3 regions of the Pontibaca methylaminivorans genome follow, and region 2 is predicted to be linked to each of the others. Evidence: riboswitches for the same ligand, from Rfam matches in the RefSeq annotation. Region 2 holds a riboswitch; each other region holds the start of a gene.
What was found. Region 2 has a riboswitch for thiamine pyrophosphate ahead of thiD (bifunctional hydroxymethylpyrimidine kinase/phosphomethylpyrimidine kinase). Riboswitches for the same ligand answer to the same signal wherever they lie in the genome.
Positions count from the first base shown of each region.

Region 1: another riboswitch for thiamine pyrophosphate. It lies ahead of thiS (sulfur carrier protein ThiS); the one in region 2 lies ahead of thiD (bifunctional hydroxymethylpyrimidine kinase/phosphomethylpyrimidine kinase).
Region 3: another riboswitch for thiamine pyrophosphate. It lies ahead of thiB (thiamine ABC transporter substrate binding subunit); the one in region 2 lies ahead of thiD (bifunctional hydroxymethylpyrimidine kinase/phosphomethylpyrimidine kinase).

Region 1 covers NZ_FTPS01000002.1:102,723-113,206, forward strand. The annotation lists gene B0B01_RS11830 (response regulator) at 1-268, shown strand, start outside; gene B0B01_RS11835 (PAS domain-containing protein) at 299-2,521, opposite strand; gene B0B01_RS11840 (ferritin-like domain-containing protein) at 2,818-3,324, shown strand; gene B0B01_RS11845 (hypothetical protein) at 3,370-3,687, opposite strand; gene B0B01_RS11850 (YidH family protein) at 3,783-4,175, opposite strand; TPP riboswitch at 4,336-4,439, shown strand; gene thiS (sulfur carrier protein ThiS) at 4,679-4,873, shown strand; gene B0B01_RS11860 (thiazole synthase) at 4,877-5,641, shown strand; gene B0B01_RS11865 (thiamine phosphate synthase) at 5,638-6,237, shown strand; gene B0B01_RS11870 (HesA/MoeB/ThiF family protein) at 6,213-7,226, shown strand; gene tenA (thiaminase II) at 7,229-7,912, shown strand; gene B0B01_RS11880 (antibiotic biosynthesis monooxygenase family protein) at 8,024-8,338, opposite strand; gene B0B01_RS11885 (TonB-dependent receptor domain-containing protein) at 8,451-10,484, opposite strand, start outside.
Region 2 covers NZ_FTPS01000001.1:2,239,990-2,250,473, reverse strand. The annotation lists gene B0B01_RS10920 (tetratricopeptide repeat protein) at 1-641, shown strand, start outside; gene B0B01_RS10915 (Fe2+-dependent dioxygenase) at 635-1,318, shown strand; gene exbB (tonB-system energizer ExbB) at 1,529-2,746, shown strand; gene exbD (TonB system transport protein ExbD) at 2,753-3,226, shown strand; gene B0B01_RS10900 (energy transducer TonB) at 3,223-4,104, shown strand; gene thiD (bifunctional hydroxymethylpyrimidine kinase/phosphomethylpyrimidine kinase) at 4,125-5,018, opposite strand; TPP riboswitch at 5,095-5,199, opposite strand; partial or broken gene B0B01_RS13445 (hydantoinase/oxoprolinase N-terminal domain-containing protein) at 5,653-6,162, shown strand; gene B0B01_RS10890 (hydantoinase/oxoprolinase family protein) at 6,199-7,725, shown strand; gene B0B01_RS10885 (hydantoinase B/oxoprolinase family protein) at 7,761-9,845, shown strand; gene B0B01_RS13290 (hypothetical protein) at 9,972-10,295, opposite strand; gene B0B01_RS10880 (purine-cytosine permease family protein) at 10,200-10,484, shown strand, end outside.
Region 3 covers NZ_FTPS01000001.1:609,419-619,902, forward strand. The annotation lists gene B0B01_RS03015 (polyprenyl synthetase family protein) at 1-269, opposite strand, end outside; gene B0B01_RS03020 (exodeoxyribonuclease VII small subunit) at 286-570, opposite strand; gene B0B01_RS03025 (histone deacetylase family protein) at 567-1,493, opposite strand; gene B0B01_RS03030 (response regulator) at 1,596-2,297, opposite strand; gene B0B01_RS03035 (MarR family winged helix-turn-helix transcriptional regulator) at 2,294-2,797, opposite strand; gene B0B01_RS03040 (branched-chain amino acid aminotransferase) at 2,959-3,828, shown strand; gene aroC (chorismate synthase) at 4,159-5,262, opposite strand; TPP riboswitch at 5,365-5,469, shown strand; gene thiB (thiamine ABC transporter substrate binding subunit) at 5,503-6,477, shown strand; gene B0B01_RS03055 (ABC transporter permease family protein) at 6,453-8,045, shown strand; gene B0B01_RS03060 (thiamine ABC transporter ATP-binding protein) at 8,032-8,733, shown strand; gene petA (ubiquinol-cytochrome c reductase iron-sulfur subunit) at 8,914-9,477, shown strand; gene B0B01_RS03070 (cytochrome b) at 9,489-10,484, shown strand, end outside.

The DNA.
Region 1 (10,484 bases), on a different contig from region 2:
GCTGGACGGGGAGCCGATCGACGCCGCGGTTCTCGACATCAATCTCGGCGGTGAAGACGTCTACGCATTGGCCGAGATACTGAACACCCGGAAGATCCCGTTCCTCTTTGCGACCGGCTATGACCGCGCGAGCCTGCCGCGGAGTTACCGTGGAACTCCGGTTCTGGAAAAGCCTTTCGGGATCGAGCAGCTTCTCGATGCGCTGGTCGGCCTTTGCGAGAGCGGGGAACGGCAGGCGGCTCGCAAGCAGCGGGCCCGGCAGGACTGACGTGATCGGGCGACCGTCCGGGCCCCGTGCTCAGGACGGCGCGACCGCCTGCAGCGTGCTGGCCGAGACCGGGATCGAGATTTTGCAATGCACGCCGTCGGGGGTGAGCACATGGCTGGTGCGCGCGCCCAGTTGATAGGGCAGCGCCCCGGTGATCAGATCGCGCCCCTTGCCGGCGCCATTCGGCAGGCCGGAGGGCATGACCACGCCACTTTCGCGCCAGTCGATATGCAGCCAGGGCGATCCGCTCGCTTTCGGCTCCAGCGACCAGGTAATGGCAAGCCGCCCCGGCGCCTGGCCCAATGCGCCGTATTTGACCGCGTTGGTCGCGAGTTCATGCAACGCCAGCGCCAGGGTCTGCACCGTCGACGAACGCAGGCGAACATTGCCCGGACCCGACAGGGTCGTCCGGCCCATGTCGGCGCTCATGGCGTCGAGCTCCGCCCGGATCAGTTCGTCAAAGGTGATCCGGCTGCCGCTTTCCAGCCGGGACAGAAGGCCGTGGATGCGCGCAAGGGCACTCAGCCAGTCGCCGAAACGGGTGCGGAAATCGGCCAGGTCGGTGCTGTCCCGCCCGATCCGGTCGGCCAGCGCATGAACGATGGTCATGAGGTTGCGGGTGCGGTGCTGGAGTTCGGCCACCAGCATCTGCTGACGTTCGTTCGCCTGCTTCGCCGCGGTCACATCCAGGCCGATGCCAGCCAGCGCCCAGACATTTCCGGCGCTGTCCACCAGCGGGAAATCCACATTCCGGATCCACCGCAGATCCCCGGTATCGGCACGCCGGATGCGGAATTCATGTTCGACGAGGGCGCCCGCGCGAATGCGCCGGATGTTGTCCAGAACCCGCTTGCGGTCCTCGGGCAGGACCATCCGCAGCCAGAAGCGCAGGCTCCTGTCGAACACCGCGCCGTCATAGCCATAGATCGCCGCCGATGCCCGGCTCGACAAAATTGTCCGCAGGCTGTCCACGTCGCGGATCCACAGGACACCGGGCGCGGCATCCGCGAACTGGGGGAACTGCGCCTCGCGCTCGCGAAGCTGCTCCTCCACGACCTTGCGCCTTGTTATGTTGCTGCCGGTGCCGAGCCACTCGGTGATCTCTCCGTCGCACCCGAAGATCGGGATCGCACGCGCAAGCACCCAGCCGGTCTGGCCGTCGGCCATGCGCACCCGATGCTCGAGCTCGAATTTCGACCTGGTGCGGATCGCCTCGTCAATGGCCGCCTCCAGCTCGTCCCGGTCCTCGGCCAGGATGTAGCGTTCCCGCCAGTCCGCGATGGGTTCGGTGACCGGTGACAGAAAATCGCTGCTTTCGAGCTGATACAGAAAATGCCAGTCGGCGCTCATGCGATAGACCGAAATGGCGCCGGCGGTGGCCAGCGCGCGGAAGCGCGCCTCGCTCTGGCGCAGGGCATCCTTTGCCCGCGTCTCCGCATCCACATCCATGATGATGGAGACCGCCCCGACGATCTCTCCGTCGGCATCGCGCAGCGGCACGGCCGAGGCATTGGTCCAGATCGCGGCGCCCGACCGGTCGGTGTGAAGGAAATCAATGCCGGGAACGCAACGCTCGCCGCGCAGGGCCCGCGCGCCCGGGAAATGCTCCGGCGCGACCGGCTCGCCGTCACTGGTCCAGCCGCGCCGGCGCGAGGCCGAGGTCGAATCATGCGACAACAGCCGCTTGTTGGGAACGAAACGCTCCCATTCGGGATTGGACAGGATCACCCGCCCTTCCGTATCGGTGAGCGCAAGACCGACGGGCAACACGTCGAGCAGGGCCGACTGCAACCGCACGGCCTTGTCCCTTTCCCGCTCCGCGCAGATCCTGCCGGTCGCATCCGCCGTGACATTCAGAAGGCCGGCGACGCGCCCCTCCTCGTCGCGGATCGGCGAATAGGAAAAATTCCACCAGGTGTTCTCGGGATAGCCATGCCGTGTCATCAGCAGCGGCATGGCTTCGAAGCGCAGGGATTCGCCCGCGAACACCCGCGTGACAAGCGGTTCGATCTCGTCCCAGATCTCGGGCCATGCGTCGCGGAACGGGATCCCGAGCGCCGCGGGGTGGCGCTCTCCCAGCATCGGGGCATAGGCATCGTTGTAGATCATCGTCCGCTCGCGGCCCCAGGCAAGCTGCATCGCGTGGCCCGAGCCAAGCACGATGTCCACGGCGGTCCTGAGATACGGCGGCCAGGTTTCGATCGGGCCGAGCGGCGTCGCGGTCCAGTCGAAGGCGCGGATATGGCGTGCCATTTCTCCATCACCGGGCGGCCAGGACGCTGCGCACATTTTCTTGGGCATCTGACTGTCCGTTCCGGCGGTTCTGACGGGCGCTTCGGGTTTCATCTGTCCTGCGAGCCGACTGTCCGGCGGAGCCGATGCGGCCTGTCTCGGATCAGTTCTGCCCTTGCGGAAGGTAACGCGTCAGGACGTCATAAGGTTCACCGCCGTGCCCGTCCATGGACCAGCGGACAAAACGCCCTGTCCGGCGCGGGAACAAAGCAGGGTGCCGGCGATTTCAGGAGGTCTCAACCCGAAAGGACGAACCGATGAAGACGACAGAGGATATTTTCCTGGCGTGGCTGCGCGATGCTCACGCGGCCGAGAAACAGGCGCTTTCCCTCCTGAGCACGCAGGTGGAGCATCTCGTTCACTATTCCGAACTGCGCGCACGGATCGACCAGCATATCGCGGAAACCGAAGAACAGGTGCGGGCGCTGGACGGGTTGCTCGAAAGCTATGACACCGATTCTTCGGCGATAAAGGACGTGACGGGCCGCATGATGGCCTTTGCGCAGGGCATCGGCGGTGCGGGTGCCGTCGACGAAGTCGTCAAGGGCAGCATATTCAGCTACGCGTTCGAGCAGATGGAGATCGCCAGCTACAAGGCCCTGATCGCCGTGGCGCGGCGCCTGAACGACCCCCGCGCCGTCGAGGTGCTCGAGGCCATTCTGCGGCAGGAGGAGGCCATGGCGCAGTGGCTGGCCGAGAACCTGGAGGCGGTCACGAACGAATACCTGCTTCGCAACGAGAGTGGCGAGGAAGCAAAACGCTGATCGGCGCCCGCCGGCGCGCCGTTGCGCCGGCGGCCCCTGCGGGGGTCAGAACATCTGCCGCCGCAGCGCCCTGCCGAGGCGGCGCGAATTGCCGGAGGTCTTGCGGCCCAGCGGGCCGAGCGCCGCACTCGCGACCTGATCCGGGCGCTTTCCCTGCAGCACGGCAGTTCCGGCCTGCACCATCGACCTGGCAAAAGCCTCCTGCTTTTCGCTGACCATCCGCGCCGATTCTCCCGGCGCCAGTTGCCAGAGCCCGGCCATTCCGGCCATGCGCATCATGATGATTGCCTGGGCCTCGGCATTCATTCGCCAGAAGGCGAAGCCGAGCTTCCAGTATTGCAGAACGGGTGTGGGCCTGATCATGTTCGGTGCTCCGGTTGAGAGGGGATCAGTTAGCTCTTGGCGGCGCGGCTGCCAGTGCCGGATGAACCCGCGCGCCGACGGGCCGGACGGGCCATTCAGGACAGCCACAGAATCAGGGCAACAAGAAGCGAAGCAACGCTCAGAGTCACGGCGATCAGCCACATGCGGCCGGCCGGCATCGATTCGACGTCATGTTCGTTGATGCGCCGCTGCGCCCTGCTGTCATGAACGGCGGCAATCAGGAAAATCATTATGGCGATGGCGATGAACAGGCTCGCCGCGATCTTGGCGATCCAGACCGGTTCCATGCTGTGAAATACCGCCTGCAGGCCGATCCCGACGACCAGCGATGACATGCCGGTCCGCATCCAGCTTCCGAAGGTGCGCTCGTTCGACAGCAGGACGCGGTCTTCGGACCATCCGGTGCGCATCTCGGAAAGATCGGACTTGTCCCGGCTGAATTCGATCTTCTTCTCGTCGTCATCCATATCTGGTCCCCGTCCCCGGCACCGGGGCAATATCTGCGCGCCGCGGCGCGTCTTTCGGCGCCCCCTTTCGGATCCCGAACAAGCGACCGTGGCGAAGGTTCCCGCCCTCCGGCCGCGCGCCCGGCTTGCAAAGGGGCCGGCGGCGCACTAGGCTGAGGGGACTTACTCGTTGGGGTGCCCCGCTTGCCGGGGCTGAGAGGCGCAGGCCGACCCATCGAACCTGATCCGGGTCATGCCGGCGGAGGGAACGGGTAGCTTGACGATGCAGGGCGGTATTGCGCCCAGGAAAGCCCCCGCGACAAATCCGTCGGCCGAAATGGGGGCGACGTGACTGCAATCGCATGTTCATCACAGACTCGGGCAACGCGTCCGACACCGGCTCTGACACCTGGTCCGGCTGCGGCACCGGCATGTCCGGGCCGCCCGCACCCGGCCCCGGCCGGACCGGCCGGCCATTGCGCGGGCCGCTGGTGCATCCCCGACATCATCAACGGAGGATCGAGATGAAGATCACCCTTAACGGCGAGGCCCGCAGGACAAGCGCCGCGACCCTGGCCGACCTGCTGGCGGAATGCGGGTTCGACGGGCGGATCGCCACCGCCCGCAACGGCGATTTCGTGCCCCGCACGCAGCGCGGCGCGACGCCGATTCACGACGGCGACCGGATCGAGGTCGTCGCCCCCATGCAGGGGGGCTGAGCCATGCCGGTTTTTTACGGGGTCGGGATCGACAACCCGCTCATGCTGGGCACGGCGCGCTATCCCTCGCCCCGGGTGATGGCCGAAGCCTTCCGCGCCTCGGGCGCGGAAGTCGCCACCGTCAGCCTGCGCCGCGAAAAGGGCGGCAGCCAGGAATTCTGGAACACCGTCAAGGATCTGGGCGTCCGCGTCCTGCCCAATACCGCCGGCTGCTTTTCGGTGAAGGAGGCCGTGACCACCGCCCATATGGCACGCGAGGTCTTTGAAACCCCCTGGATCAAGCTGGAGGTGATCGGCCATCCCGACACGCTGCATCCCGACATCTTCGGCACGATTCAAGCCGCACGCATCCTGAATGACGAGGGGTTCGAGGTCTTTCCCTATTGCACCGAGGATCTGACCGCCTGTCAGCAACTGCTTGATGCCGGCTGCCGGGTGCTGATGCCATGGGGTGCGCCGATCGGCACCGGGATCGGCCTTGCCAACCCGACCGGGCTACGCCTGCTGCGCGCGCATTTCGCGGATGTGCCGCTGGTCATTGATGCCGGCATCGGGTTGCCCTCGCAGGCCGCCCGGGCGATGGAGATGGGCTTTGACGCCGTGCTGCTGAACACCGCCGTCGCCCGCGCGGGCGATCCCGCCGCCATGGCGCAGGCGATGATGCGCGCGGTCCGGGCGGGCCGTGCGGCCGCGGTGTCCGGCCCGATGGAGCGGCGCGAGATGGCTGTTCCCTCGACCCCGTTCGACGGCATGGCGGATCTGGCATGACGCTGCCGCGGTTCTACCCGATCTTCGATTCCGCCGACTGGCTGGTGCGGATGCTGCCTCTTGGCGTCGGGTTGGTGCAACTGCGCATAAAGGACCGCAGCGAGCCCGACACCCGGGCCGAGATCATCCGCGCCCGCGATCTGTGCCGCGAACACGGCGCGATCCTGATCGTCAACGATCACTGGCGCATCGCCATCGAAGAGGGCTGCGACTGGATCCATCTGGGGCAGGAGGATCTGGATGCGGCCGACCCGGGCGCGATCCGCGCGGCGGGGCTGAAACTGGGCATATCCACCCATGACGATGCGGAACTGTCCCGCGCGCTGGCGCTGGATCCCGATTACGTGGCCCTGGGTCCGGTCTGGCCGACGGTGCTGAAAAAGATGAAATGGCACCGTCAGGGCGTCGGCAAGCTGACCGAATGGAAGGCGCGTATCGGCGATGTGCCGCTGATCGCGATCGGCGGATTGCGCCCCGAACGCGCCGCGCCAGCCTTTGCCGCGGGGGCGGATGTGGTCTCGGTCGTGACCGACATCACGCTGAACCCCGACCCCGAGGCGCGCGTGCGCGAATGGCTGCGGGTGGTGGTGGCGTGAACCGCTATGCCCGTCAGATGATCCTGCCCGAGATCGGCAGCGAGGGTCAGGCCCGCATCCGGGGCGCGCATCTTCTGGTGGTGGGCGCGGGCGGGCTGGGCGTGCCGGTCGTGCAATACCTGGCCGGGGCGGGCATCGGGCGGATCACCCTGATCGACCCCGATATCGTCGAGGAATCGAACCTGCACCGCCAGCCGATCTATGGCCCCCATGTCGGGCGGGCCAAGGTGCGGGCGGCGGCGGATGTCCTCCGCGCGCTGAACCCGCAGACCCGCCTTGTGCCGCTGTTCGAGTGGCTGACGCCGGACAATGCCCCGATGCTGGTCGCGGGGGCCGATCTGGTCCTTGACTGCGCCGACAGTTTCGCGGTGAGCTATCTGCTTTCGGATTGCTGCATGGCGGCGGGAAAGCCGCTGATCTCGGCCTCCGTCCTGGGGCTTGCGGGCTATGTCGGCGGGTTTTGCGGCGGCGCGCCGAGCTTGCGCGCGGTGTTCCCCGACCTGCCCGAGAACCTGGCCACCTGCGCCACTTCGGGCGTGCTGGGACCGGTGGTCGCGATGTTCGGGCTTCTCCAGGCGCAGATGGCGCTGGCCCTGCTGATCGGGCTCGAACCCTCGCCGCTCGGCCAACTGATCCGGCACGAGATGCCGGGCTTCCGCAGCACCGCTTTCCGCTTTGACGCGGCGCCCGAACCCGAGGGCCCCTGCCACCGCTTCATCGCGAAATCCGACCTGCGCACGGGCGATTTCGTGGTCGACCTGCGCGACGAGGCCGAGGCCCCCTGCCCGGCCGCGCCCGGTTCCCGCCGCATGAGGGTCGAGGATTTCGGCCCCTCCGGCCCCTTTCCCGCTCCCGGCCAGCGCGCGGTTCTTGCCTGCCGCTCGGGCCTGCGTTCATGGCGCGCCGCCGACCGGCTGCGCCCCCATTGGGATGGCGAGATCGTCCTGCTGGCCGACCCGCCGCCCGTTTCCACAGGAGAAGACCCGTGACCATCACGAACACCGCCCCCGATTACGGTCAGAGCTTTGCCCGATGGCGGGCCCATTGCCCCGATCTCTGGCACGACTACACCCATCACCCCTTTGTCGAGGGGCTGAAGGACGGCACCCTGCCCCGCGCCGCGTTCCTGACCTATCTGCGCCAGGATTACCTGTTTCTGATCCATTTCTCGCGCGCCTGGTCGCTCGCCGTGGTCAAGGCCGGCAACCTGGCCGAGATGCAGGCGGCCAGCGCCACGGTGCATGCGCTTCTGCATTTCGAAATGGCGCTGCATGTCGAGATCTGCGAGGGCGAGGGCATCAGCCGCGCCGAACTCGAGGCGGCGGAGGAAGCGCCCGCCAACATGGCCTATACCCGCTATGTGCTCGAGGCCGGCTATTCGGGCGATTTCCTTGACCTGCTGGCGGCGCTCGCGCCCTGCGTCATGGGGTATGGCGAAATCGGCGAACGGCTGCTGCGCGAGGCCGGCGAGACCCCCTATCGCGACTGGATCGAGACCTATGGCGGTGAGGAATTCCAGACGCTGTGCCGCGACACCGGGGCGCTGATCGACCGCGCGATGGCCGACCGGCTGGGGACCGATCCGCAATCGCTCCCGCGCTGGCCGGTGCTCTGCCGGCATTTTGCCAATGCCACTCGGCTCGAGATCGGCTTCTGGGGTCTCGGGCGGGCGTGACGCGAAAGGCGTGAAGGGCGGACGGGGGCAGGGGCGATGGGTGCCCTGACCCCGCCCGCGACCCGGCACGTGCTGGAGCGGACCCGGACGGCCGGGGCGCCATGGCCGCGGTCAGGCGCCTTCGACGACGGAGAAACCCTCGAACTGCGGGTGGCCGTCGGTCAGCACCTTGCCCGAGCCCGAACTGCGGTGATTGTCGCGGAAATTCTGCGATTTCGTCCAGGCGATGAAATCCTCCTTGCTTTCCCAGACCGTGTGCGAGGCAAACAGCGTATGGTCGCGCCCCTCTTCCTGCGGGCCGCGCAGCAAATGAAAGCTCTTGAATCCCTTCATCTGGGGCAGGCGGGTCTCGCGGTTCTTCCAGATATTCTCGAACTCCTCCTCGGATCCGGGGCGGACCTTGAAACGGTTCATGGCAATATACATCGTCGGTTCCCTTTTTCTGGCTCTGCGGGTGTTGGTCCGCAGGTCGTGAGGATGCGCGCGGCATCGGTGATCGCCGCCCGGCTCCTGCGGCCGGGCGACATGATAACGGCGGTCAGAAGCGGAAGTTCGCGGTCAGATAGGCGGTCCGCCCCTGCCCCGATCCGAAGGTGCTGAGCGCCGGCGTATAGGCGCGGTCGAACAGGTTGGTGATCCTGAGCCCGATCTCGGCATTCTCGCGGAACTCGAAGCTCGCGAAGGCATCGACCAGCGTATAGCCCGAGGTCCGCTCCAGCACCGGAGGCATGTCGCCCGAGGCCGCCACGTCGTTGGAAACGTAATGGATCCGTCCGCCAAGGTGCAACCGCCTGTCCAGGAGCCTTGTGCCGGCGGTCAGGGTGGCGATGTCGTCGGGCAGATTGTTGAGCGCGCCCAGACCCGGCTGCTGCGGCGGCAGTTTGCTGTCGGTGTGGGTATAGGCCAGGTCCATGTAGAAGCTGCCCGTATCATAGCCCGCGCCGATCTCGACACCCCGCTGCCGCGACGTGCCGGGCAGGTTGACATATTGCATGCGCCCGAAATCGGGATTTACGCGCGCGGCGACGTAATCCGTGATGTCCATGCTGAAAAAGCCGATCTTGGCGCTGAGGCTGTCACCGGCCATGAACAGGTTGTCGCGCTGGATATTGGCGCCGAGCTCCCATCCCCTCTGGCGCTCGGGGCGCAGGTCCGGGTTGGGCAGGAACGCGGCCGAGGTGCCGCCCGGATGGTCGCCGCCGGTCATGGTTTCCTGAATGGTCGGGGCGCGCATCGACTGCGACCAGGTGATATAGGGCTGCAGCCAGTCGGTCGCCTGCCAGGCAACCGTCAGCCGCGGGTTCAGCCGCCCCTTTGACTGGTCAACCCGGTAGGCCCCGAAGACACCCCCGGCATCCGCCGCCCCGTCGAGGCTGTAATGATCGTAACGCAGCGCCGCGATCACATCGAACCGCCCGTAGGTAAAGGTGTTCTCGGTAAAGATCGCGCGGGTCGCGGCCCGGCCGGCAGCCGGGTTCACGCCGCTGTTCTCTGCCGTCACCTTGTCGCGGAAATATTCGATGCCGTTTTCCGAGCGGACATCGACAGCGCCGATCATCCCCGTTGATACGTTCGAGACATCGAACCCGATGCCCCGGTCCCTGATCCTGCGCCCGACCGCCGAGGCAAAGGGCGAATCCGGGTCGATCGGCGACAGGTATTCCATCGAAAGGTCGTTGTAATAGAGATTGGCCGACAGATCGACGGCGGCGTTACCGGCGGGGTCGTAACGGTAACCGGCGGTGAAGGTGCGGTTGTCGATCCGCTGGTTGTAGGAGTTGGCCCCGAATTCGTTGCGGTAGACAAGGCCGCCAAAGCTCAGCCGGTGGCCATTGCCGAATTCGAATTCGCTCTTGAACAGGCCCGATCGCAACTCCTGCCCGGTGCTGGTCTCGCGCTGGCCGTTGCCGTTCTTGTAATCGTCCGAGGACCGCCCGCTGAGGCCGATCACGAAACCCGCCCCGCCGCTGCGGAACGCCCCGGCGATCATCTCGGACGGGCCGGCCCCGTTGCTGCCCCACTGCATGCGCGCGATCATGCCCCGATCCTGCCCCTCGGACAGCACGTCATCGACGCCGATGGTGCGGTATCCGACCGATCCGGCCAGACCGCCGCCCCCGGCGGTGGTGACCGCGCCGCGCCGCACATCGACCGAGCGCAGGAAGGCCGGATCGACATAGGTGAACCCGCTGGCCTCGTGCCCGGTGAAGCGGAAGTTCTGCCGCACCCCGTCCACCGTGGAGGTAACGCGCCCCGATCCCTCGAAACCGCGGATATTGACCGCGACGCCCGGCTGCTGGGCATTTTCGCGGGTGAAGGTGCCGGGGGTCGAGCGCAGCACGCTGTCAAGCTTGTCATTGCCGAAGGTGCGGATGGTGTCCTGGCCGATCACGCTTTCGCCCGCCGGCACAGTCACCGCGATACCGCGCTGCGGGGCTTCGCCGCTCACCACGATCTGGCCGAGGCGGGTCTCGGTGTTCTCCCGTTCTCCCGCCTCGTCGCGTTCCTCGCTCGCGGCGGCCACGTCCTGCGCCCGCGCGCTGTCCGGCATGCCCGCGGCAGCCAGCATCGT
Region 2 (10,484 bases):
CGCTTGGGCAGATGCTGCTGAACAGCGGCGATGCACCGGCGGCCATCGAAAGTTTCCGCATGGCTGCGCGCAGCGGCGAGGCGATGGCGCTGACCATGCTCGGGCGCATCCATGACCGCGGCTGGGGCGTGGCCCCCGACCCCGTGCAGGCTGCCGACTGGTTCCGCCGCGCCGTCGATGCGGGCGAAGCCTGGGCGATGTTCAACCTGGCCGACCTTCACCTTTCCGGGCGCGGCGTGACACGGGACACTGCCACCGCGCATGCCCTTTACGCCAAGGCCGCGGGGCATGGTCATGTGCAGGCGCTCAACATGCTCGGCATGCTGGCCGAATCGGGTGACGGCCCGGATCTGCCCGACGCCGCGGACGACTATTTCCACGCCGGGGCCGAGGCCGGCGATCCCTGGGCCATGTTCAACCTGGCACGCCGCATGATCGAGACGGGGCACATCGAATCCGCGCTCGGCTGGCTGGGGCGTTCGCTCAACTGCGGCTTTCCCGACTACTGGCGCGCCATGGCCGCGGGGCTGGCCGGTCATTCCGACAGCCGCCTGCGCACCCTTGCGGCGCAGGCGCGCGCAAGGACCGCCGCCGCCGCCACCCCTGCCCCGGACCACCACCAGGAGCCGCCGTCATGCTGATCGCCATCCCCGGGGTTCTGAACCCGGCCGAGGTTTCCGAACTGCGCCGCGCGCTCGATGCCGCCGACTGGCAGGACGGGCGCAAAACCGCGGGTTCCCAGTCCTATGATGTGAAACGCAACCACCAGCTCGACCCCGACAGCCGCACGGCGCTGGAGCTCGGGCAGTTCATCCTCGACCGGCTGGCCGGAAACGCGCTGTTCATGTCGGCCGCCCTGCCCCACCGGATCCTGCCGCCCATGTTTAACCGCTACGCGCAGGAGGAAACCTTCGGCATCCATGTGGACAATGCCATCCGCTCCGTGCCGCTGACCGGCGAGCGGCTGCGCACCGATCTTTCCATGACGCTGTTCCTGTCCGAACCCGAGGAATACGATGGCGGCGAACTGGTGATCGAGGACCAGTTCGGCGCGCAGCAGGTCAAGCTGCCGGCGGGGCACATGGTGCTTTATCCCTCGACCTCGCTGCATCAGGTGACGCCGGTCACGCGGGGGGCGCGGGTGTCGTCCTTCTTCTGGCTGCAGAGCATGGTGCGTTCGGACGAGCGGCGCACGATCCTGTTCGACCTCGACCAGTCGATCCAGTCGCTGTCTGCCCGGAATGGTGCCAATTCGCCCGAGGCGGTGCGCCTGACCGGCATCTATCACAACCTGATCCGCATGTGGGCCGAGATCTGAACCTTCCGCGCCCGGCCGCCCATATGAGAAAACTGTTTCGCGGGGCCTTGACGGGAAGCCGGAAATAGTTGAGCAAGCCACTCAGGTAATGAACCCCCACCTTCCTGCGGCCGCAAGAGGCCCTGAACATCCGCCGGGGCGCCACTCGCCCGACTGCTGAAAATCGTGAAAGGTCGTCACATGTATTTTCCTGTCGAAAACGGACGCAGCATGACAGGCCGCCCCGGGACCGGACCGCGCGCGGTTGCTTTTGTCCTCGCCGGTCTGCTGGCGCTGGCCGCCCCGCTTCATGCCTCGCCCGCAGGGGCGCAGACCGTCCCGCCGGATCAGGACAGCGCAACGGAAACGCCCGAGGGCACGACACCGGCCCCGGAACGCGCGGCGCCCGCCGCCGAAACCGGCGAATCCCCGGCAACGGCCGACGAAGCGGCTCCGCAGACGGCGCAGGACACATCGCCAACGTCGCAAGCCGCGCCCTCCGGCAGCGAGAACGCGACTCCCGCACAGCCCGACGCCGCGGTCACCGACGTCACGCGGTTCCGTGCCATGGATGCTGCGAACGATTCGGCAAGCGATTCGGCGGGCGGGCCGGAAACGCCTGCACCCCAGGCCACCGACGGGACCGCGGCACAGGCGGCCCCGATCCCCTCGCCGATCGAGGATCCGGCCGGCGCCCTGTCGTCGCTGCTTTCCACCCCCGAACAGAGCGGCGAGTTGCCCGACGACCTTTCTCCGCTCGGCATGTATCGCAACGCCGACGTGATCGTGAAACTGGTGATGCTCGGGCTGATCTTTGCCTCGCTCGTGACCTGGACCGTGGCCCTGTTCAAGGCGCTCGAAATCATGGGCGCGCGGACACGGGCGGGCAAGGCGCGCCGTCTGGTCGCCGAGGCGCGGAGCCTGCGCGACGCCGCCGAGCGCATGAAAGGCAGCCGCGGCCCGGCCGGCGAGATGCTGCGTGCCGCCCTGACCGAGGCCGAGCTTTCCGGCCCGGCGACCGATCACGCGGGCGGCAGCGGGCTCAAGGAACGGGTGACTTCGGCGCTTGACCAGATCGTCGCAAGCGCCGGGCGGCGCGCGGCCGTCGGCACCGGCATCCTTGCCACGATCGGCTCCACCGCGCCCTTTGTCGGGCTGTTCGGCACCGTCTGGGGAATCATGAATTCGTTCATCGGCATTGCCGAGGCGCAATCGTCGAGCCTTGCGGTCGTGGCCCCCGGCATTGCCGAGGCGCTGCTTGCCACCGCGCTCGGCCTTGTTGCGGCGATCCCGGCGGTCATCATCTACAACGCCTGCGCGCGCTGGATCACCGGCTATCGCCATGAGCTTTCCGAGGTTGCCGCCGGAATCGAGCGGCTGGTCAGCCGGGATCTCGATTTCCGGCAGCTTGCCGCCCCCCATGACCTGACCGCCCGTGCCGCAGAGTAAGAACCCATGCCAAGCCGTTTCCGCAACAGCCTGACCGATGACCTGCGGGACAACCACGAAATCAACGTGGTGCCGTTCATCGACATCATGCTCGTGCTTCTCATCATCTTCATGGTCGCGGCGCCGCTCGCGACGGTGGATGTGGACGTGGACCTGCCGGGCTCCAACGCGCCGCGCGCCGAGCGGCCGGACGAGCCGATCTATCTGACGCTGAAATCGGATCTCACGCTTGCCCTTGGTGAAACCCCGGTGACGCGCGAGGACATCGCCGGCCGGCTTGAACAGGAAACCGGCGGCGATCACGAGGCGCGGATCTTCCTGCGGGCGGACAAGGGGGTCGATTACGGCGAATTCATGGAGGTGATGAACCTTCTGCGCTCGGCCGGCTATCTCAAGATCGCCCTTGTCGGGCTGGAGGGCGGCGCCGCAGCAGCAGCGGCCGCGGGCGTGTCCGACCCGGACGAACAGGCCGCACCATGAGCACCGGGCCCGATCCCCTTGCTGCGATACACCGCGGCGGCGGGCGGAGCGCACGCGTGCTGCTCTGGGCCGGGGCGGCGGTGATCGCGCTCGGCGCGCATGTGGGCGCGGCGGTGCTGATTCTCCATGTGCCCGAGGAAGACACGGCACCCGACGGGCCGCCGCCCGCGATCATGGTCGAGCTTGCCCCCCTGCCCGAAACGGCAGAGGTCGATGAAACCGAGGTCGGCGAGGCCGAGCAGAACCTTGAGGATGTCGAGGAGCAGCCCGAACCGGAACCCGAGCCCGAGCCCGAGCCGGAAGAACCGGAGCCGGAACCCGAACCGGAACCGGAACCCGAGCCCGAGGAAATACCCGAGGTGGAGCTTCCCGAAGCCGAGGTCGCGGACCCCGAGATCGCCGCCGTGCGCCCGAAGGAACGCCCGGAACGTCCGGAGCCGAAAAAGGTCGAACCCGAAAAGCCCCGCGAAACCCCGCGCGAACAGCCCAAGCCCGAGACCCCGCCGCAGCAGGCGCAGACCCGGGCCGCGACCCAGGCGCCCCAGGCTGCCCGGAATGCCGCCACGGCGGATTCGGCAGCGCAGGCCAGCTCGAACGTCTCGCCCTCGCGCTGGCAATCGCAGCTCATGGCGCATCTGGAGCGGCGCAAGCGCTATCCCGGCGCGGCACGGGCGCGGCGCGAAGAGGGCACGGCGCAGGTGCGCTTCTCGATCGACGAGCAGGGCAATGTGACCAGTGTCTCGCTGGCGGCCTCCTCCGGGTCGGCGGCGCTCGATGCGGCGGTGGTCGAACTCGTCCAGCGCGCCTCGCCGGTTCCGGCCCCGCCGCCCGGCGTGAATCGCACGATCGTGGCCCCGATCCGCTTCAGCATCCGCTGACGCTCCCTGTAGCGGGACCGTCAGCTTTCCACCTCATGCGTCCTTTCGGGGGCCGCATGATCCGTCTTCTGCCGCCCGGGCGCCAGCCAGATCGCGTGGAAATGATGCACCGGTCCCCGCCCCTGCCCGACCCCCAGTGTGTCGGCCGCCGCGATCGCGCCCTGAAGCCAGCCATGGGCGCGGGTGACCGCCACCCCCATGTCGAGCCCCTTGGCCAGCCCGGCAGCGATCGCCGAGGACAGCGAACATCCGGTGCCATGCGTGTTGCGGGTGGCATGGCGCGCGGCGCCGAGTTCAAGCGGCTGCGGCCCGACCAGGACATCGGTGCAGAAGTCTCCCTCCCCGTGTCCGCCCTTCATCAGCACCTGCTGCGCGCCCATCGCCCGCAGACGCTCGCCCTGTTCGACCATCTCGCCGCTGTTGCGCGCCGGCTCGCACCCCAGAAGCCAGGCGGCCTCGTGCAGATTGGGCGTGAGCAGGGTGGCAAGCGGGAGCAGCTTTTCACGCAGCACCGGCATCGCCTCGGCCGCGATCAGCGCATCGCCTGATTTTGCCACCATCACCGGATCGAGCACGACCGGAACCGGCCGCCGGCCAAGCCACACGGACAGACGCTCGGCGACGCAGGCCACCGCCCCGGGGTCGCCCAGCATACCGATCTTGACCGCGCTCACCGCGAGGTCGTCAAAAACCGCGTCGATCTGGGCGGCGATCATCGCCGGGCTCACGGCATCGACCATCGTAACGCTGCGCGTGTTCTGCGCCGTCACCGCGGTCAGCACCGAGGCCCCGTAAACCCCGAGCGCGGAAAAGCTTTTCAGGTCGGCCTGGATCCCGGCGCCGCCGCCGCTGTCCGAGCCGGCGATGGTCAGGGCAATCGCAGGTATGTGAATGAATGATGCTGCTGCTGGCATGGCCGACGCTCCGGTTGTGGCGGGTGGCGGCGGCATCGGGAAGGGATCGCGCGCGGTTGCGCTGGAACAGGCGGGCCTGTTCCACTCTACCCTTCCCTCCGCCGGCATGACCCGGTTCAGGTTCGATGGGTTGACGCTGTCGCGCCTCTCAGCCCCGTCAGGGACACCCCAAGCGTATGAGTTCCGTGCGTCATCTTAACGCGCAGGTTACCGCTTGCAAGGGTCATGGTTTCCGTCCTTCGCGGGGGCCGGCTGATTCGTCGGCGGCGCGGACTTCCGCCCAGATTGCAATCCGTCGGATGCCTGCCCGCCAGAGCTGCGGAGCGGAGACGGTGGCTTTTGCGGTGCAGAAACCGGAGCATTTGCCGCTATCCCGTTGCCTGGGCATTTTATTCTGCAGGATTGGCCGCTTCGGTTTGCAATTGCAGCATGACCCGAAAGAATTTGTAGCGCAAACGAGATTAATGCTGTAGCGTGAAAGGGCATTCAACAGCGAATGCGGCCATATCACCCGATGCCCTGTGCGAACGGCGTGAATGACCACCAAATCCCAGACATAATTGCACTGGCAATACGCAACGCTACTCGTGTTGTGCGTGCAATCCACTCCGCATAAACGGGAGGAAATATTCATATGAGTATGGATGGAACAGGCGCGGATTCTGCGCTCCACGGAACGCGTATCAGAGCGGCAATCGACGTCGGTGGAACATTTACCGATATTTTCGTTCTCGACGCAAATGGCAACCAGACGGTGGCAAAAGTCGCGAGCACCAAGAACCCGATTGACGCCATCATGAACGGTGCGGAGGCAGCCAATATAAACTGGAAAGACGTGGAACTTTTCACGCATGGAACGACCATTGCGACCAATGCTCTCATCACCCGGAATTTCAAACCTGCGGCAATGGTGACGACGCGCGGATTCCGCGATGTTCTGGAAATCGGCCGTGGCACACGCGAAGATCCTTGGGATGCCTACAAGGAGGGGACGCCGCCCTATATCCGCCGTCGGGATCGTCTGGTTGTCAGCGAGCGCATCAATTACCGCGGCGAAATCGTCGAGCCGATGGACGAAAATGAAGCTCGCGAAGTGGCCCGAATTCTCCGCAAGCGCAATGTCACCGCCGTCGCGATCTGTTTCATCAATGCCTATATCAACGGCGAGCATGAAATGAGAATGGCCGAGATACTTGCCGAGGAACTCGGCGAGGATGTGGCCATCACGACCTCGCACGAAACCCATCCCGAAATCTTCGAGGACGACCGGTTTTCGACCACGGTTGCCAACACGATCCTTGCGCCGATCATCCGGCCCTATGCGCGCGATCTCGACCAGCGGACGACCGCAAGCGGATACGAGGCCGACGTTCTGCTCCTGCATTCGGGCGGCGGCGTGATGACACCGGCGACGGCCGAGAAATACGCGGCGCGGCTTGCCGCATCGGGGATCGCCGCCGGCGCCATCGCCAGCAAGTATTTCGCCAGCCTCTGCGGCCACAGCAATGCGATCGGCCTCGACATGGGGGGAACCTCGGCGGATATCTCGCTGGCGGAAAACGGGTCGCTGCGCATGACCGACAAGTGGGAGGTCGACTGGGGCCACCCGATCTGCTTCCCTTCGGTCGAGGTTCTGACCATTGGCGCCGGGGGCGGTTCGATTTCCTGGATCGACAAGGCCGGCTCGCTGCGCAACGGTCCGCAATCCGCCGGCTCCGTGCCCGGCCCTGCCTGCTACAAGGCCGGCGGCTTCGATCCGACCAACACCGATGCGAACATCATCCTGGGGCGTGTCGGCACCGAACTCGCCGGCGGCAGCATGAAGCTTGACCGCGAGGCAGCCATCGAGGCGATGCAGAAGGTGGCCGAGCCGCTCGGGCTCGACATCATCGACGCGGCACTCGCCACGCTGCGGGTCGCGAATGCCAACATGGCCGATGCGGTCCGCCTGATCTCGATCGCCCGCGGCCATGACCCGCGCGATTTCGCGCTCGTGGCCTTCGGCGGTGCCGGACCGCTGCACGGGGTGGACATCGCCCGCGAGCTCAACGTGCCGATGGTGATCGTGCCGCCCAACCCGGGGGTGACCTCGGCGGTCGGCTGCATGCTGGTCGATGTGCAGCATGACGTGACGCAGATGTTCCTCAAGGACGCGGCCGAGGCCGATCCGACGGACATCGAAGCCACCTTCCGCAAGATCGAAGCCGAGGGCCGCGAGCGGCTTGAACGCGACGGTGTGGCCGAAGAGGACATGACCTTCCAGCGTTTCGTGGACATGCGCTATCGCGGTCAGTGGCGTTCGCTCGCGGTTCCGGTTCCGGGCGAAATCAAGTCGATGAAAGATGCCGTTTCGATCTTCCACGACGAATACGAAAAGGCGCATAACTTCCGGCGGGAGGATTTCCCGGTGGAAATCTATCGCCTGACCGTTCGTGCCATCGGCGTCACTCCGAAACCGACCTTCCCGAAAGTCGAAATCGACAGGAATGCGCAGGCAACGCCCAAAGGATCGCGCGAGGTCTGGTTCCACGGGCAGACGAAGGCCGTCCCCACCAATCTTTACGACCGCGATGATCTTCCGGCGGGTGTGACGATCAACGGACCGGCGATTATTGATCAGCTCGACTCGACCACCGTCATTCCGCCGGACGCCACGGCCTATATCGACGAATGGCTGAATATCCAGATCAACGTCAATACCGCATGAACGCCGCGTCCGACGCGACATCGAAAGGAAACGACATGACACAACCGACCAAATTCACCGGCCTGTCCGACAAGGGAATTCAGTTTCCCCCGGCACCCGAAGACCGGAAGACCGAATTCCAGACCAGCCTTGACCCGATCACGTTCGAGGTGCTGCGAAACTCCTTCGTCAACATCGTCGACCAGATGGCCGAGCAGCTTCTCCGGACCTGTTATTCCTTCGTGATCTATTGCCGCGACTTTTCCTCGGGGCTGAGCGATCCGCAGGGCAATCTCGTGATGCAGGGGACCGGCGACATTGCCGCCCACGTGGGAACGCTCCATTATACCTGCAAGGCGGTGATCGAGGAATTCGGCGACGATATCCACCCCGGCGACGTCTTCATCATCAATGACCCGTTCCGCGGCGGCAGCCACTTCAACGACACCCGGATCCTGCGCCCGATCTTCTACAAGGGCGAGCTTCTCGGCTATTCGCAGGCCAATGGTCACTGGGCCGATGTGGGCGGCGCCGCACCCGGTTCGTTCAACATCACCGCGCTTGACCATATGGGCGAAGGGCTGCGCATCACCCCGGTCAGGGTCTGGAGCAAGGGCGTCTGGAACGAGGACGTGGCGCGTTTCATCGCGGCCAACACCCGCAACCCCGGCGACATCATCGGCGACATGCAGGCACAGGCCGAAGCCACCGCGGTTGCCGAGCGCGAAATCGTCCGGCTCTGCGACAAGTACGGGGTCGACACGATCCGCACCGCCTTCCAGGAGGTGCAGGATTACGTCGAGGTGCTCATGCGCGCCCGGCTGTCCGAGCTGCCGGACGGAACCTGGTATGCCGAGGATTACATCGACCAGGATCCCAAGCTCGAGGAAGGGCTGATCCCGATCAAGATCAAGTTCACGATCGACGGCAACCACGCCCATTACGACCTGTCCGGTTCACACCCGCAGATCTCGACCTTCCTCAACGCGGGATACGGGGGCGCCTTTGCGGGGATCGTCGCCGGGACCAAGTACCAGTTCCCCGAGCTGCCGCTGAACTCCGGGCTTTACCGCGCGGTGACGGTCAACGTCGGCGAACCCGGCACCGTGGTCAACGCGGAATGGCCAAGCCCATGCGCGGGCTTCTGTTCCGGGCCATTCGAAAAGCTCATGAACTCGGTGTTCGGTCTCTGGGCGGAAATCCTGCCAGAGCGAACCATGGGCTGTGCCTTCAACCTTGAATATCTGCTGGTCGGCGGGCGCGATACCCGGCTCGAGGGGCGACCTTACTTCATGTGGTACGACTGGATGGCCGGCGGCTGGGGCGGCCGCAACGGGCGCGACGGGTTCAACGCGACGGCCCCGGTCTTTGGCGCGCAATACGGCATCCAGCCGCTCGAAGGTCAGGAACGGCTCGCTCCGGTGCTGACGAAATGCCATGACCTCGTGCAGGACTCGGCCGGCCCGGGCGAGGCGCGCGGCGGGCTCGGCGCCGAAAAGGGCGGCTCCGTCTTCGAGGGCGAACGCATCGTGGTCTCCTACTGCTGCGACCGCGAACGTTCGGTCACATGGGGCATGTGGGGCGGCCTGCCGTCGATCCCGCACGGGGTCTGGCTCAACAAGGGGACCGAGCGGGAGCGCTATCTCGGCTCGATCTTCTCGACCCTGCCGATCGACGTGGATGACGTGTTCACACGCCCCTCCGCCGGTGGCGGCGGTGTCGGCGATCCGCTCCTGCGTGACCCGGAACTGGTCTGCGACGATGTCACCGATGAATATGTGAGCGTCGAACGCGCCCTGATCGACTACGGGGTCGTCATTCGCGAAATCGACCGCGATCTCGCCCAATACGAGGTCGATCACGAGGCAACCGAGCGCGAGCGCAAGCGGATCGCTGAATCCCGCATCGGCTGGCTCGAACAGGATGCCGAGGAAATCGCGCGGAAATATCGCGACGGCGACCTCAACGTGATGGACTGCGTGCGTCAGTATGGCGTGATCCTCGACTGGGGTGACGGCACCCTTCTGCCGACGACGACCCAGCAGTTCCGCGCCATGCTCAAGCGCCGGGTCGTGCCCTACTGGGGCAAGACGCTGGCCGTCCTGAGCGAGGAAGCGTCCCAGAGAAACAAGGCGGCCTGATCGACAGCGCCTTGTCAGGATGAGGCGGCTTGGGTCGCCGCCTCATCCACAATGTCCCCTTGAACCCGAGGATCAGGAGCCCGAGTGAATTGATGGTGAAAAGTTCCCGCCTGAGAGTGCCGGTATTCAAAACAAGAAACTGCCAAGTATGAACACGGAACCGGAATATTTCTGCGCCCGAATTTTTTTCATCAGCATGCTCGGAGAAGCGATCGGAAGACCCTGAGATTTCAAGGTGGCCATATCTGAAAACACCATGTGCGACATTCGCAAATGGCAATCACCGGGCACAGGTGACTGCGTTTTCACTGACAGCCCGGACATTGGCGAAAGCCAGCCAACGGGAGAATAAAAATGACCACCGCCAGCGGAATTCCAGAACCGGAAATCATATATCAGGACGAACCGGAAGTCCTTCGCCAGGCCGCAGCCGAAGATTTTTCGCTGCATATCGTTCCGCCAACCTGGCGAAGTTCTCGTTTTTCACTATCCATGGCATGGTTCGGCCTCATGAGCGCCATGTTCTGGGTTGTGGTCGGCAGCACCGTCGCGCTGACCGTCGGCACCGTGGACACATTGATCGGGATTGCCCTGTCCACCGTGGTTTACGGCCTCCTCTGCAACGTGGCGGCACGGTTT
Region 3 (10,484 bases), 1.6 Mb from region 2:
TCATCCATGCAGGGCAGATCGTCATGCACGAGGCTGTAGCCATGCATCGCCTCGATCGCCGCCGCCGGCCAGATCGCACGGCCGGGTGCCACATCATGCAGCGCCGCGCTCTCGAGCACGAGAAACCCGCGCAGCCCCTTGCCGCCCCGGATCGCATGGATCATGGCCTGCGTCACGGTGTGGTCGGGAAAGCCGCGCAGAACCTCGCCGAGATGGGCGTCGATCCGCCGCGCCGCCGCCGCAAGACAGGCGCCGAAACCGGCCGTCATCACCGCCGCGCCCGGCTCAGAACCGGCCGTCGCCACCGCCGCCCTGTCCGGCATCGTTCCCCTCGCCGCCGAGCGGGCGCAGACCCGTCGGGTTGCCCTCTCCGTCCAGCGTGATCGCCGCGACCTTTTCCTCGGCCCGGCGCAATTCGTCCTCGCACCGCTTCTTCAGCGCCGCGCCGCGCTCGTAAAGCTCGATCGAACGGTCAAGCGCCACATCCCCCTGGTCCAGCTGGTTCACGACCTCTTCCAGGGCCTTCATCGCCTCTTCAAAGCTCATCGTCGCGACGGGTATCTCGCTCATTTCGCGGCCTTCATCAGTTCCTGCACATGGGCGCGCACCGAAGCGGCGAGCGCACCGAGATCATAACCACCCTCGAGCGCCGAGACCACCCGCCCGCCGCAGGTTTCGGCAGCGACCGCGCAGATCCCGCGCGTCACCCAGGCGAAATCGTCCTCCGTCCAGTCAAGCTGGGCAAGCGGGTCGGCGCGATGGGCATCGAAACCCGCCGAGATCAGGATCAGTTCGGGCGCGAAATCGCGCAGGCGCGGGAAGACCTGTCTTTCGTATTCGCGCCGCATCAGGGCCCCGCCGCTTCCGGGTGCAAGCGGCAGGTTCAGGATATTGCCATGCGCCCCCCGCTCCTGCGCATTGCCGGTGCCCGGATAAAGCGGCACCTGATGGCTCGAAATCATCAGCGCCCGCGCCTCGTCCCAAAGAATGTCCTGCGTGCCGTTGCCGTGATGCACGTCGAAATCCACCACCGCCACACGGGAAAGCCCGTGGTGGTCGAGCGCATGTTTCACCCCGATCGCCACGTTCGAGAACAGGCAGAACCCCATGGCGGTCTCCCGCTCCGCGTGGTGCCCGGGCGGGCGGGTCGCGCAAAAGGCATTTCCCGCCTCGCCGGCGATCACCATATCCACGGCGCGAACCACCGCCCCCGCGGCACGGAACGCGGCATCGAGCGATCCGGGCGACAGCCAGGTATCGGAATCAAGCGCCCGCCCGCCGTCCTGCGGCAGCGCCGCGCGCAGCCGGGCAAGGTAATGTGCCGGATGCGCCCGCAGAATCGCCGCCTCCTCCGCCAGCGGCGCGTCCGATCGCAGCAGGTCGAGCGGCGCCAGCGCCTCCAGCACCGCCTCGAGCCGCGCAACCTGTTCGGGATGCCCCGCGGGGGTCACATGGGCCAGGCAATCCGCATGGGTCAGAAGCGCAGTCGTCACGTCGATCTCCTTTCACCGGATGCTCCGGCCCCGGCCCGCCCGGGCCCTGCGGCAGCCGGCTTCTTCTGGCCGTAAATATCCCCGCCGGAGGCCCCTGCCCGCTCAATCGGGCGCCAGCATGTAACCCGAGCCGCGCACGGTCTGCAAATAGCGGGGCTGTTTCGGATCGGCCTCGATCTTGCGCCGCAGCCGGGTGATCTGCACATCCACCGCCCGCTCCTGCGCCTGCCCGCCGTCGCGGCCCAGGTCCTCGACAAGGCGCGCCCGGCTGACCGCCTCGCCCGGACGGGCCGAAAAGATCCGCATGAGCTGGCTTTCGGTCGCGGTCAGCCGCACCGGCGCATCGCCCCGCCACATCTCGCCGCGTTCCACGTCATAGCGGATCGGGCCGAGATGCAGGAACTTGGGCAGATCGCTGGCCGCCGAGGGCTCGGGCATGCGGCGCAGGATGGCATTGATCCGCAGCAGCAGTTCCTTCGGCTCGAAAGGCTTGGTCAGGTAGTCGTCGGCCCCCGCCTCGAGCCCGCGGATCCGGTCCCCGGTCTCGCCCCGCGCGGTCAGCAGCAGGATCGGCGTGTCGCGCTGCTCGCGCAAGGACCGGGTCAGGCTGACCCCATCCTCGCCCGGCATCATCACGTCAAGCACCAGGAGGTCGAAGTCGAGCCCCGCGAGCAGACGCCTCGCATGCGCTGCATCGCGCGCCGCCGTCACCAGGAAACCGTTGCGCAGCAGGTATTTGCACAACAGGCTGCGGATGCGCTCGTCATCGTCGATGATCAGCAGATGCGGTTCGGGAGCGCTCATGCCGGCCTCTTTCCGATCCGGGTCCGGATCTCGCGCAGCGCCGGGTCCATCATCGCATCGAGCACGCGGTGAAACCCGGCCACGGCCTCGGGGCCGGCGGCGTCGAAAGCGGCCGAAAGCCGCGCCCGCTGCGCGGCAGACAGCCGGTGCTCGAGCGCCACCCCCGAAGCGGTCAGCGCAAGGTGACGCTCGCGCCGGTCGAGCGTCCCGACCCGGCTTTCCACAAGCCCGTCCCCGATCAGCCGCCGCAGCACCCGGTTCAGCGACTGCTTGGTCACGCCGAGAATCTCCAGCAGGTTGCTCACCGTGGTTCCCGGCATGCGGTTGATGAAATGGATCGCACGATGATGGGCGCGCCCATAGCCGAGATCCGCAAGAATCAGGTCGGGATCGGCGGTGAAGCCGCGATAGGCAAAGAACATCGCCTCGATGCCCCGGCGCAACTGCTCGTCGCTCGGGAACGGCGCGCCCATATTCGTGCTGTCCTGTTCCGCCGTCATGACTCCGCCATCCTGCGCTCTGCCCCGTTTCTCGCCAGAGCATACGTCAGCCTTATTGACATTCCAAGGCTCGAGCAGTATCGAATCCGGGTTTCCATGCTGCTTTCCGCGCCCCGTATTCATTCGGAGTCAGGAGTATCCCCGCAAATCAGGAGTTGAACATGGCAGGCTATGACGACCGCGACGGCCAGATCTGGATGGACGGAAAACTGGTTCCGTGGCGCGATGCGAATGTGCATATCCTGACCCATGCGCTGCATTACGCCAGCGCCGTCTTCGAGGGCGAGCGCTGCTACAACGGCACCATCTTCAAGGGGCGCGAACACAGCGAACGCCTGATCCGCTCGGGCGCGCTTCTCGACATGCCGCTGCCCTATACGGCGGACGAGATCGACGCGGCCAAGGCGCTTGTGCTCGAGGCGAACGGCATGCGCGACGCCTATGTGCGCGTCGTCGCCTGGCGCGGTGCCGGCGAGGACATGGGGGTCGCGAGCGCACGCAACCCGCTGCGCATGGCGGTCGCGGCCTGGGAATGGGGCGCCTATTACGGCGATGCCAAGACCAGCGGCGCGAAACTCGACATCGCGAAATGGCGCCGCCCGAGTCCCGACACCATCCCCTGCAAGGCCAAGGCCGCCGGGCTTTACATGATCTGCACCATGTCCAAGCACGCGGCCGCGGCCAAGGGCTGTTCGGATGCGATGATGCTCGACTACCGCGGCTATGTGGCCGAGGCGACGGGCGCCAACATCTTCTTCGTCAAGGATGGCGAGGTCCACACCCCCCTGCCCGACTGTTTCCTTGACGGCATCACCCGCCAGACCGTGATCGGGCTGCTGCATGAAAAGGGCATCAGGGTGCACGAGCGCCACATCAAGCCCGAGGAGCTCGAGGGGTTCGAACAGTGCTGGCTCACCGGCACCGCCGCCGAGGTCACGCCGGTGGGGCAGATCGGCGAGGATTTCCGCTTCGAGGTCGGCGCCCTGACCCGCGACATCGCCGAAACCTACGAAAAGCTGGTTCGCAGCTGACCGCCGGCCCCGCCGGCCGGTCATTGCCGCGAGGTCAGGCAGATCAGACCGGGCCGGTCAGACAACGGCCCGGCGCGACGATATCTGCCGCACCATCAACCCGGACAGTTCCCGGACAGCCCCGGAGCGCGGCAGGCGGTCGGATATGCCGCGCCAGCAACGGGGGGGCGATGATCGCGGCCGCCACGCCGCTGCGGGTTGTGGTGGCCGTATTCATGGATCACTGAATGGGAAAGCCCGGCTGGCCACATGTCCGGGTTGCCTGAGATGCCCTGCCTGGACGCCGGAAACGGAACTCCCGGCCGCTTTCCGCGTTCCCTGCGCCGGGCCTCAGCCGAGCGGCACCGGGCCGGCACCGATCTGGCCGCGGTGCAGCAGGTAATGGTCGAGCAGGACGCAGGCCATCATCGCCTCCGCCACCGGCACCGCGCGGATGCCGACGCAGGGGTCGTGCCGCCCCCGGGTGACGATCTCGGCCGGCTCGCCTGCCTTCGTCACGGTGCTGCGCGGGCGCATGATGGACGAGGTCGGCTTGACCGCGAAACGCAGCACCACGTCCTGCCCGGTGCTGATTCCGCCGAGGATCCCGCCCGCGTGATTGCTGGAATAGACGGGCTGTCCGTTCTCGCCGGGAAAAATCTCGTCGGCATTGGCCTCGCCGGTGAGTTCGGCCGCGGCCATGCCCTCGCCGATCTCCACCCCCTTGACCGCGTTGATGCTCATCATCGCCGCCGCCAGATCGGTATCGAGTTTTCCGTAGACCGGCGCGCCGAGCCCGGCGGGCAGGCCCGAGGCCCGGACCTCGACCACCGCGCCGACCGAGTTGCGGTCCTTGCGCACCTCGTCCAGATAGCCGGCCCAGAGTTCCGCAGCCCCGGCATCCGGGCACCAGAAGGGGTTGCGCTCGATCTCGGCCGCATCGAACCGCGCGCGGTCGATCCGGTGCCTGCCGATCTGCACCATGTAACCGGTGATCCGCAGGTCGGGCAGCAGACCGGCAAGCGCCGCCCGGGCCAGCCCGCCGGCCGCGACCCGCGCCGCCGTTTCCCGCGCCGAAGAGCGCCCGCCGCCGCGATAGTCGCGGATCCCGTATTTCTGCCAATAGGTCATGTCCGCATGGCCGGGGCGGAACTTTTCGGCGATGTCGCCGTAATCCTTCGAGCGCTGGTCCATGTTCTCGATCATCAACTGCACCGGCGTGCCGGTGGTCTGCCCCTCGAACACGCCCGAAAGGATGCGCACCCGGTCGGGTTCGCGCCGCTGGGTGGTGTGGCGGCTCTGCCCCGGCTTGCGGCGGTCCAGCCAGTGCTGGATCATGGACTCGTCAATGCCGACGCGCGGCGGGCAGCCGTCGACCGTCGCCCCGAGCGCGGGCCCGTGGCTTTCGCCCCAGGTGGTGACGCGGAACAGGCGGCCGAAGCTGTTGAACGACATGGGGCTTTCCTTGCGGGTGCGGATCCTGCCCCGTCCTTAGCGGCGCCCCCCCGCCGTCTCAAGCGCTTTCATCTTGCCGCCGCGCTGGCGGCACCCTAGACTGGTCCCGCCTCGGGGAGCCCGTCACGGGCTGAGACGCGCACCCTGCGCGGACCCGTTGAACCTGAACCAGGTCGTGCTGGCGGAGGGAAGGTCCGGGTTCATCCACCGCTTTGCCTTCTGCCGCGACGGAGGATGACGATGAAACGCCTTGCGATCGCTGCGGGTATCTTCTGGGCCGGTGCGCTGTCCGCGCAGCCGGAACTCACCGTCTATACCTACGAAAGCTTCTTCACCGAATGGGGACCGGGGCCGAGGATCAAGGCCGCTTTCGAGGACCAGTGCGACTGCCGGCTCAATCTGCTGGGCATCGGCGACGGGGCGACGTTTCTTGCGCGGCTCAGGCTCGAGGGGACGCGCAACCGCGCCGATGTCGTGCTCGGGCTCGACACCAACCAGATCGCCGCGGCGCGCGAGACCGGACTTTTCGCGCCGAGCGGGGTCGAGGCCGATTACGACCTGCCGGTGACATGGGATGATCCGGTATTCGTGCCCTATGACTGGTCGCTTTTCGCCTTCGTGCACCGCAAGGAGACGCCCGCACCCGGCAGCTTTCGGGAACTTGCGGACAGCGACCTCAAGATCATCATCCAGGATCCGCGCTCCTCGACGCCGGGGCTCGGGCTTCTGCTCTGGGTGCGCGACGCCTATGGCGACGAGGCACCCGGGATCTGGAAGGGGCTTGCCGACAATATCGTGACGGTCACTCCGGGCTGGAGCGAATCCTACGGGCTGTTTCTCGACGGTGAATCCGACATGGTGCTGTCCTGGACCACCTCGCCCGCCTATCACCGCATTGCCGAGGATGACGACAGCATCGAGGCGGCCCTGTTCAGCGAAGGGAACTATGCGCAGATCGAAGTCGCCGCGCGGCTGAAGAACAGCCGCGAGCCGGAGCTTGCGCAGGAATTCCTGCAGTTCCTTCTTTCGGACAAGGCGCAGGCGGCCTTCATGACCGGAAACTGGATGTATCCCGCCGTGCTCCCGCCGGGTGGGCTTGCCGAGGGGTTCGACCCGCCGCCCCCGCCGGAAAAGGTGCTGCTGCTCGACCCCGGGCGGGCGGCGGCGCTGCGTGACGAGGCGCTGGCCGAATGGCTCGACGCGCTGTCCCGCTAGGCGCCGCAGTGCCGGGCAGCGCCCTGCTGGCCCGCGTGCCCGGCTGGATCGCCGGCGGGCTGGTCGCGGCGCTCACGCTCGGCGCGCTGATCGCGGTCATCGGCCAGGCCAGCCCCGGTGCACGGATCGGCAGTGCCGCCGACTGGGCCGCGATCCGCTTCACGCTGGTGCAGGCGCTGCTTTCGGCCGGCTTCAGCACCGCGCTCGCGGTGCCGCTGGCGCGGGCGCTGGCCCGGCGGCGCTTTCGCGGACGCCGGCTGCTGATCGCGCTGTTCGGCGCACCCTTCATCCTGCCTGTGATCGTCGCGGTGCTGGGGCTGATCACCGTGTTCGGGCGCGCCGGCTGGGTCAGCGCGGGGCTTGGCCTCGTCGGGCTGCCGCCGCTTCAGATTTACGGGCTGCACGGGGTGGTGCTTGCGCATGTGTTCTTCAACCTGCCGCTGGCGACCCGGCTGGTGCTGCAGGGCTGGCAGGAGATCCCGGCCGAGCAGTTCCGCCTTGCCGCGCAACTGGACGCTACCCCCCGCGACATCGGCCGCCTGCTCGAACGCCCGATGCTGCGGCGCACCCTGCCCGGGGCGGCGGCGGTGATCTTTGCCATCTGCCTCAGCAGCTTTGCCGTTGCGCTGACGCTGGGCGGCGGGCCGCGTGCCACCACGATCGAACTCGCGATCTATCAGGCTTTCCGCATCGAATTCGACCTTGGCCGCGCGGCCTGGCTTGCCTGCATGCAGATCGCCCTGACCTTCGGCGCCGCGCTGCTGGCGTTACGGCTCGGGCGCGGCGAAAGCCTTGGCACCGGGCTCGGGCGCGTGCTCGATCGCTGGGACGGGGCGACCCTGCGGTATCGGCTGCTCGATGCCCTGCTGATCGCACTGGCGGCGCTGCTTCTGCTGCTGCCGCTTGCGGCGGTGGTCACGGCCGGGGTGCCGGGTCTTTGGGCCCTGCCGCCCGTGGTGCGCGGGGCGGCACTCAATTCGGTGCTGGTCGCGCTCGCCAGCACGCTCGTCATGCTGCTGATCTCCCTGCCCATGAGCGCGGCAGCCGTGGCCGGACGGGGACGCGGGGTGGTCGAACTTGCCGCGCTGCTCGGGCTTGCGGTCTCGCCTTTGGTGATCGGCACCGGGCTGTTCATCATCATCAACCCGCTGGCCGACCCGCTGCTGATGGCGCTGCCGCTTACGGGGGCCGTGAATGCGGTGATGGCGCTGCCCTTCGCCATGCGCATCCTGCTGCCGCGGGCCCGGCAGGTGGCGGCGCAGGACGGGCGGCTTGCGCAGTCGCTCGGCCTTGGCCGCTGGTGGTTCACGCGCCGCATCCTGCTGCCGCGGATGCGGGCCCAGATCGGCTTTGCCGCGGGTCTGTCCGCCGCGCTCTCCATGGGCGACCTCGGGGTGATCGCGCTGTTTGCCTCGCCCGGTCAGAAGACGCTGCCGCTTGTGGTCTATGAACTCATGGGCAGCTATCGCATGGAGGCCTCGGCGGCGGCGGCCCTGCTGCTGCTCGCGCTGTCCATGTCGCTGTTCTGGCTGTTCGACCGCGGGGGAAAGTTCCATGCTGAAGCTTGAACGCGCCGTGATCCTGAGCGGCCCTTTCACCGTCGAGGCCGACTTTTCGGTCGCGGAAGGGGCGCGGGTCGCGGTGATGGGGCCATCGGGGGCGGGCAAGAGCACCCTGCTCGAGGGGATCGCGGGTTTCCGCCCGCTGCGGCAGGGGCGCATCGCCTGGCGCGGCGCCGATATCACCGCGCTGGTGCCCGGCAAGCGCCCGGTCGCGATGCTGTTCCAGGACGGCAACCTGTTTGCGCATCTCACCATCGCCAACAACGTGGGCCTCGGCATCCGCCCCGACCTGCGGCTTGACCGCGCCGCCCGGGCGCGTGTCGATGCGGCGCTCGAACGGGTCGGGCTTGCCGGGCTGGGCGCGCGCCGCCCGGCCGAGCTTTCCGGCGGCCAGCAGAGCCGCGCCGCGCTCGCCCGCGTATTGGTGCAGGACCGCCCCGTCCTGCTGCTCGACGAGCCCTTCGCCGCGCTCGGGCCGGCGCTCAAGCGCGCCATGCTCGACCTCGTGGCCGACCTCTGCGCCGAAAAGGGCACGACTTTGCTCATGGTCAGCCACGACCCGGCCGATGCGCGCCGCCTCACCCCGCAAACCATTGTGGTGGATGCGGGAATCGCCGCGCCGCCGCAGCCGACGGCAGAACTTCTCGCCAATCCGCCGGCCATGCTGCAGGATTATCTCGGCCGCGAAATCTGACCGGATCGAGGATGCGATACTCGCTGCAGATCTGCGACATTGCTCAAGAATGCCTTTGTGCCGCATCTATGAACGCTGGACGAGCGCGTTTTGCGCCGCTAGACACGCGCTCGTGACTGTCGCGCAATGCGGCGCAGACTCATGCCCGGTCCCGGGCTCAGGAATATGGAGCAGAACCTCGTGTCCCACGCAGAACACCACGAAGGCACCCGGAGGGATTTCCTCTATTATGCCACTGCCGGCGCAGGGGCCGTGACCGCAGGTGCCGCGATCTGGCCGTTGGTGAATCAGATGAATCCCTCGGCCGATGTGCAGGCGCTGTCGTCGATCCAGATCGACATCAGCGGCGTCAGCGAAGGCACCCAGCTTACCGTCAATTACCTCGGCAAACCCGTGTTCATCCGCCACCGTACCCAGGCAGAGATCGACGAGGCGCGCGAGGAGGACATCTCGAGACTGCCGGACCAGCTTGCCCGCAACGCGAACCTGCCCGACGATGCGCCCGCAACCGACGAAAACCGCGCCATGCCCGATGCCGAGCAATGGCTCGTGCAATGGGGCGTCTGCACGCATCTCGGCTGCGTCCCGCTTGGCGACGGGGCCGGCGACTTCGACGGCTGGTTCTGCCCCTGCCACGGTTCGCATTACGATTCGGCCGGGCGGATCCGCAAGGGCCCGGCGCCCGAGAACCTGCCGATCCCGGTGGTCCAATTCGTTGACGATACAACGATTCAACTGGGTTGAGGGAGCGCGACATGTCTGGAATTCCGCACGATCGTTACGAAGCCAAATCCCGCGGCGCGAAATGGGTCGAAAGCCGCATCCCCGCCATCACGCTGATCTATGACACGCTGATGATCCCGACCCCCCGCAACCTGAACTGGATGTGGATCTGGGGAATCGTCCTGGCCTTCTGCCTTGCACTGCAGATCGTCACCGGCATCGTGCTGGCCATGCATTACACGCCGCATGTGGACCTGGCCTTTGCCTCGGTCGAACATATCATGCGCGACGTGAACGCAGGCCACATGCTGCGCTACCTGCATGCGAACGGCGCCTCGCTGTTCTTCATCGCCGTCTATGCGCATATCTTCCGCGGCCTCTACTACGGCTCCTACAAGGCCCCGCGCGAGATCACCTGGATCATCGGCATGCTGATCTTCCTGCTGATGATGGCGACCGGTTTCATGGGGTATGTGCTGCCCTGGGGGCAGATGTCCTTCTGGGGCGCAACCGTGATCACCGGCCTGTTCGGCGCGATCCCCTTCATCGGCGATGCGCTGCAGACCTGGCTGCTGGGCGGGCCCTCGGTGGACAATGCGACGCTGAACCGTTTCTTCAGCCTGCATTACCTGCTGCCCTTCGTCATCGCCGGGCTGGTGATCGTCCATATCTGGGCCTTCCACAGCACCGGCAACTCGAACCCCACCGGGGTCGAGGTGCGCCGCGGCTCGCGGGCCGAGGCCGATCGCGACACCCTGCCCTTCTGGCCCTATTTCGTGATCAAGGATTTCTTCGCCCTGGCGCTGATCCTGACCGTGTTCTGGGCCATCGTCGGCTTCATGCCGAATTACCTCGGGCATCCCGACAACTATATCGAGGCCAACCCGCTGGTGACGCCCACGCATATCGTGCCGGAGTGGTATTTCCTGCCCTTCTACGCGATCCTGCGCGCCTTTACCGGCGAGGTCTGGGTGGTGCAGCTTGCATCCTTCCTGACCGGCGGCATCATCGACGCCAAGTTCTTCGGC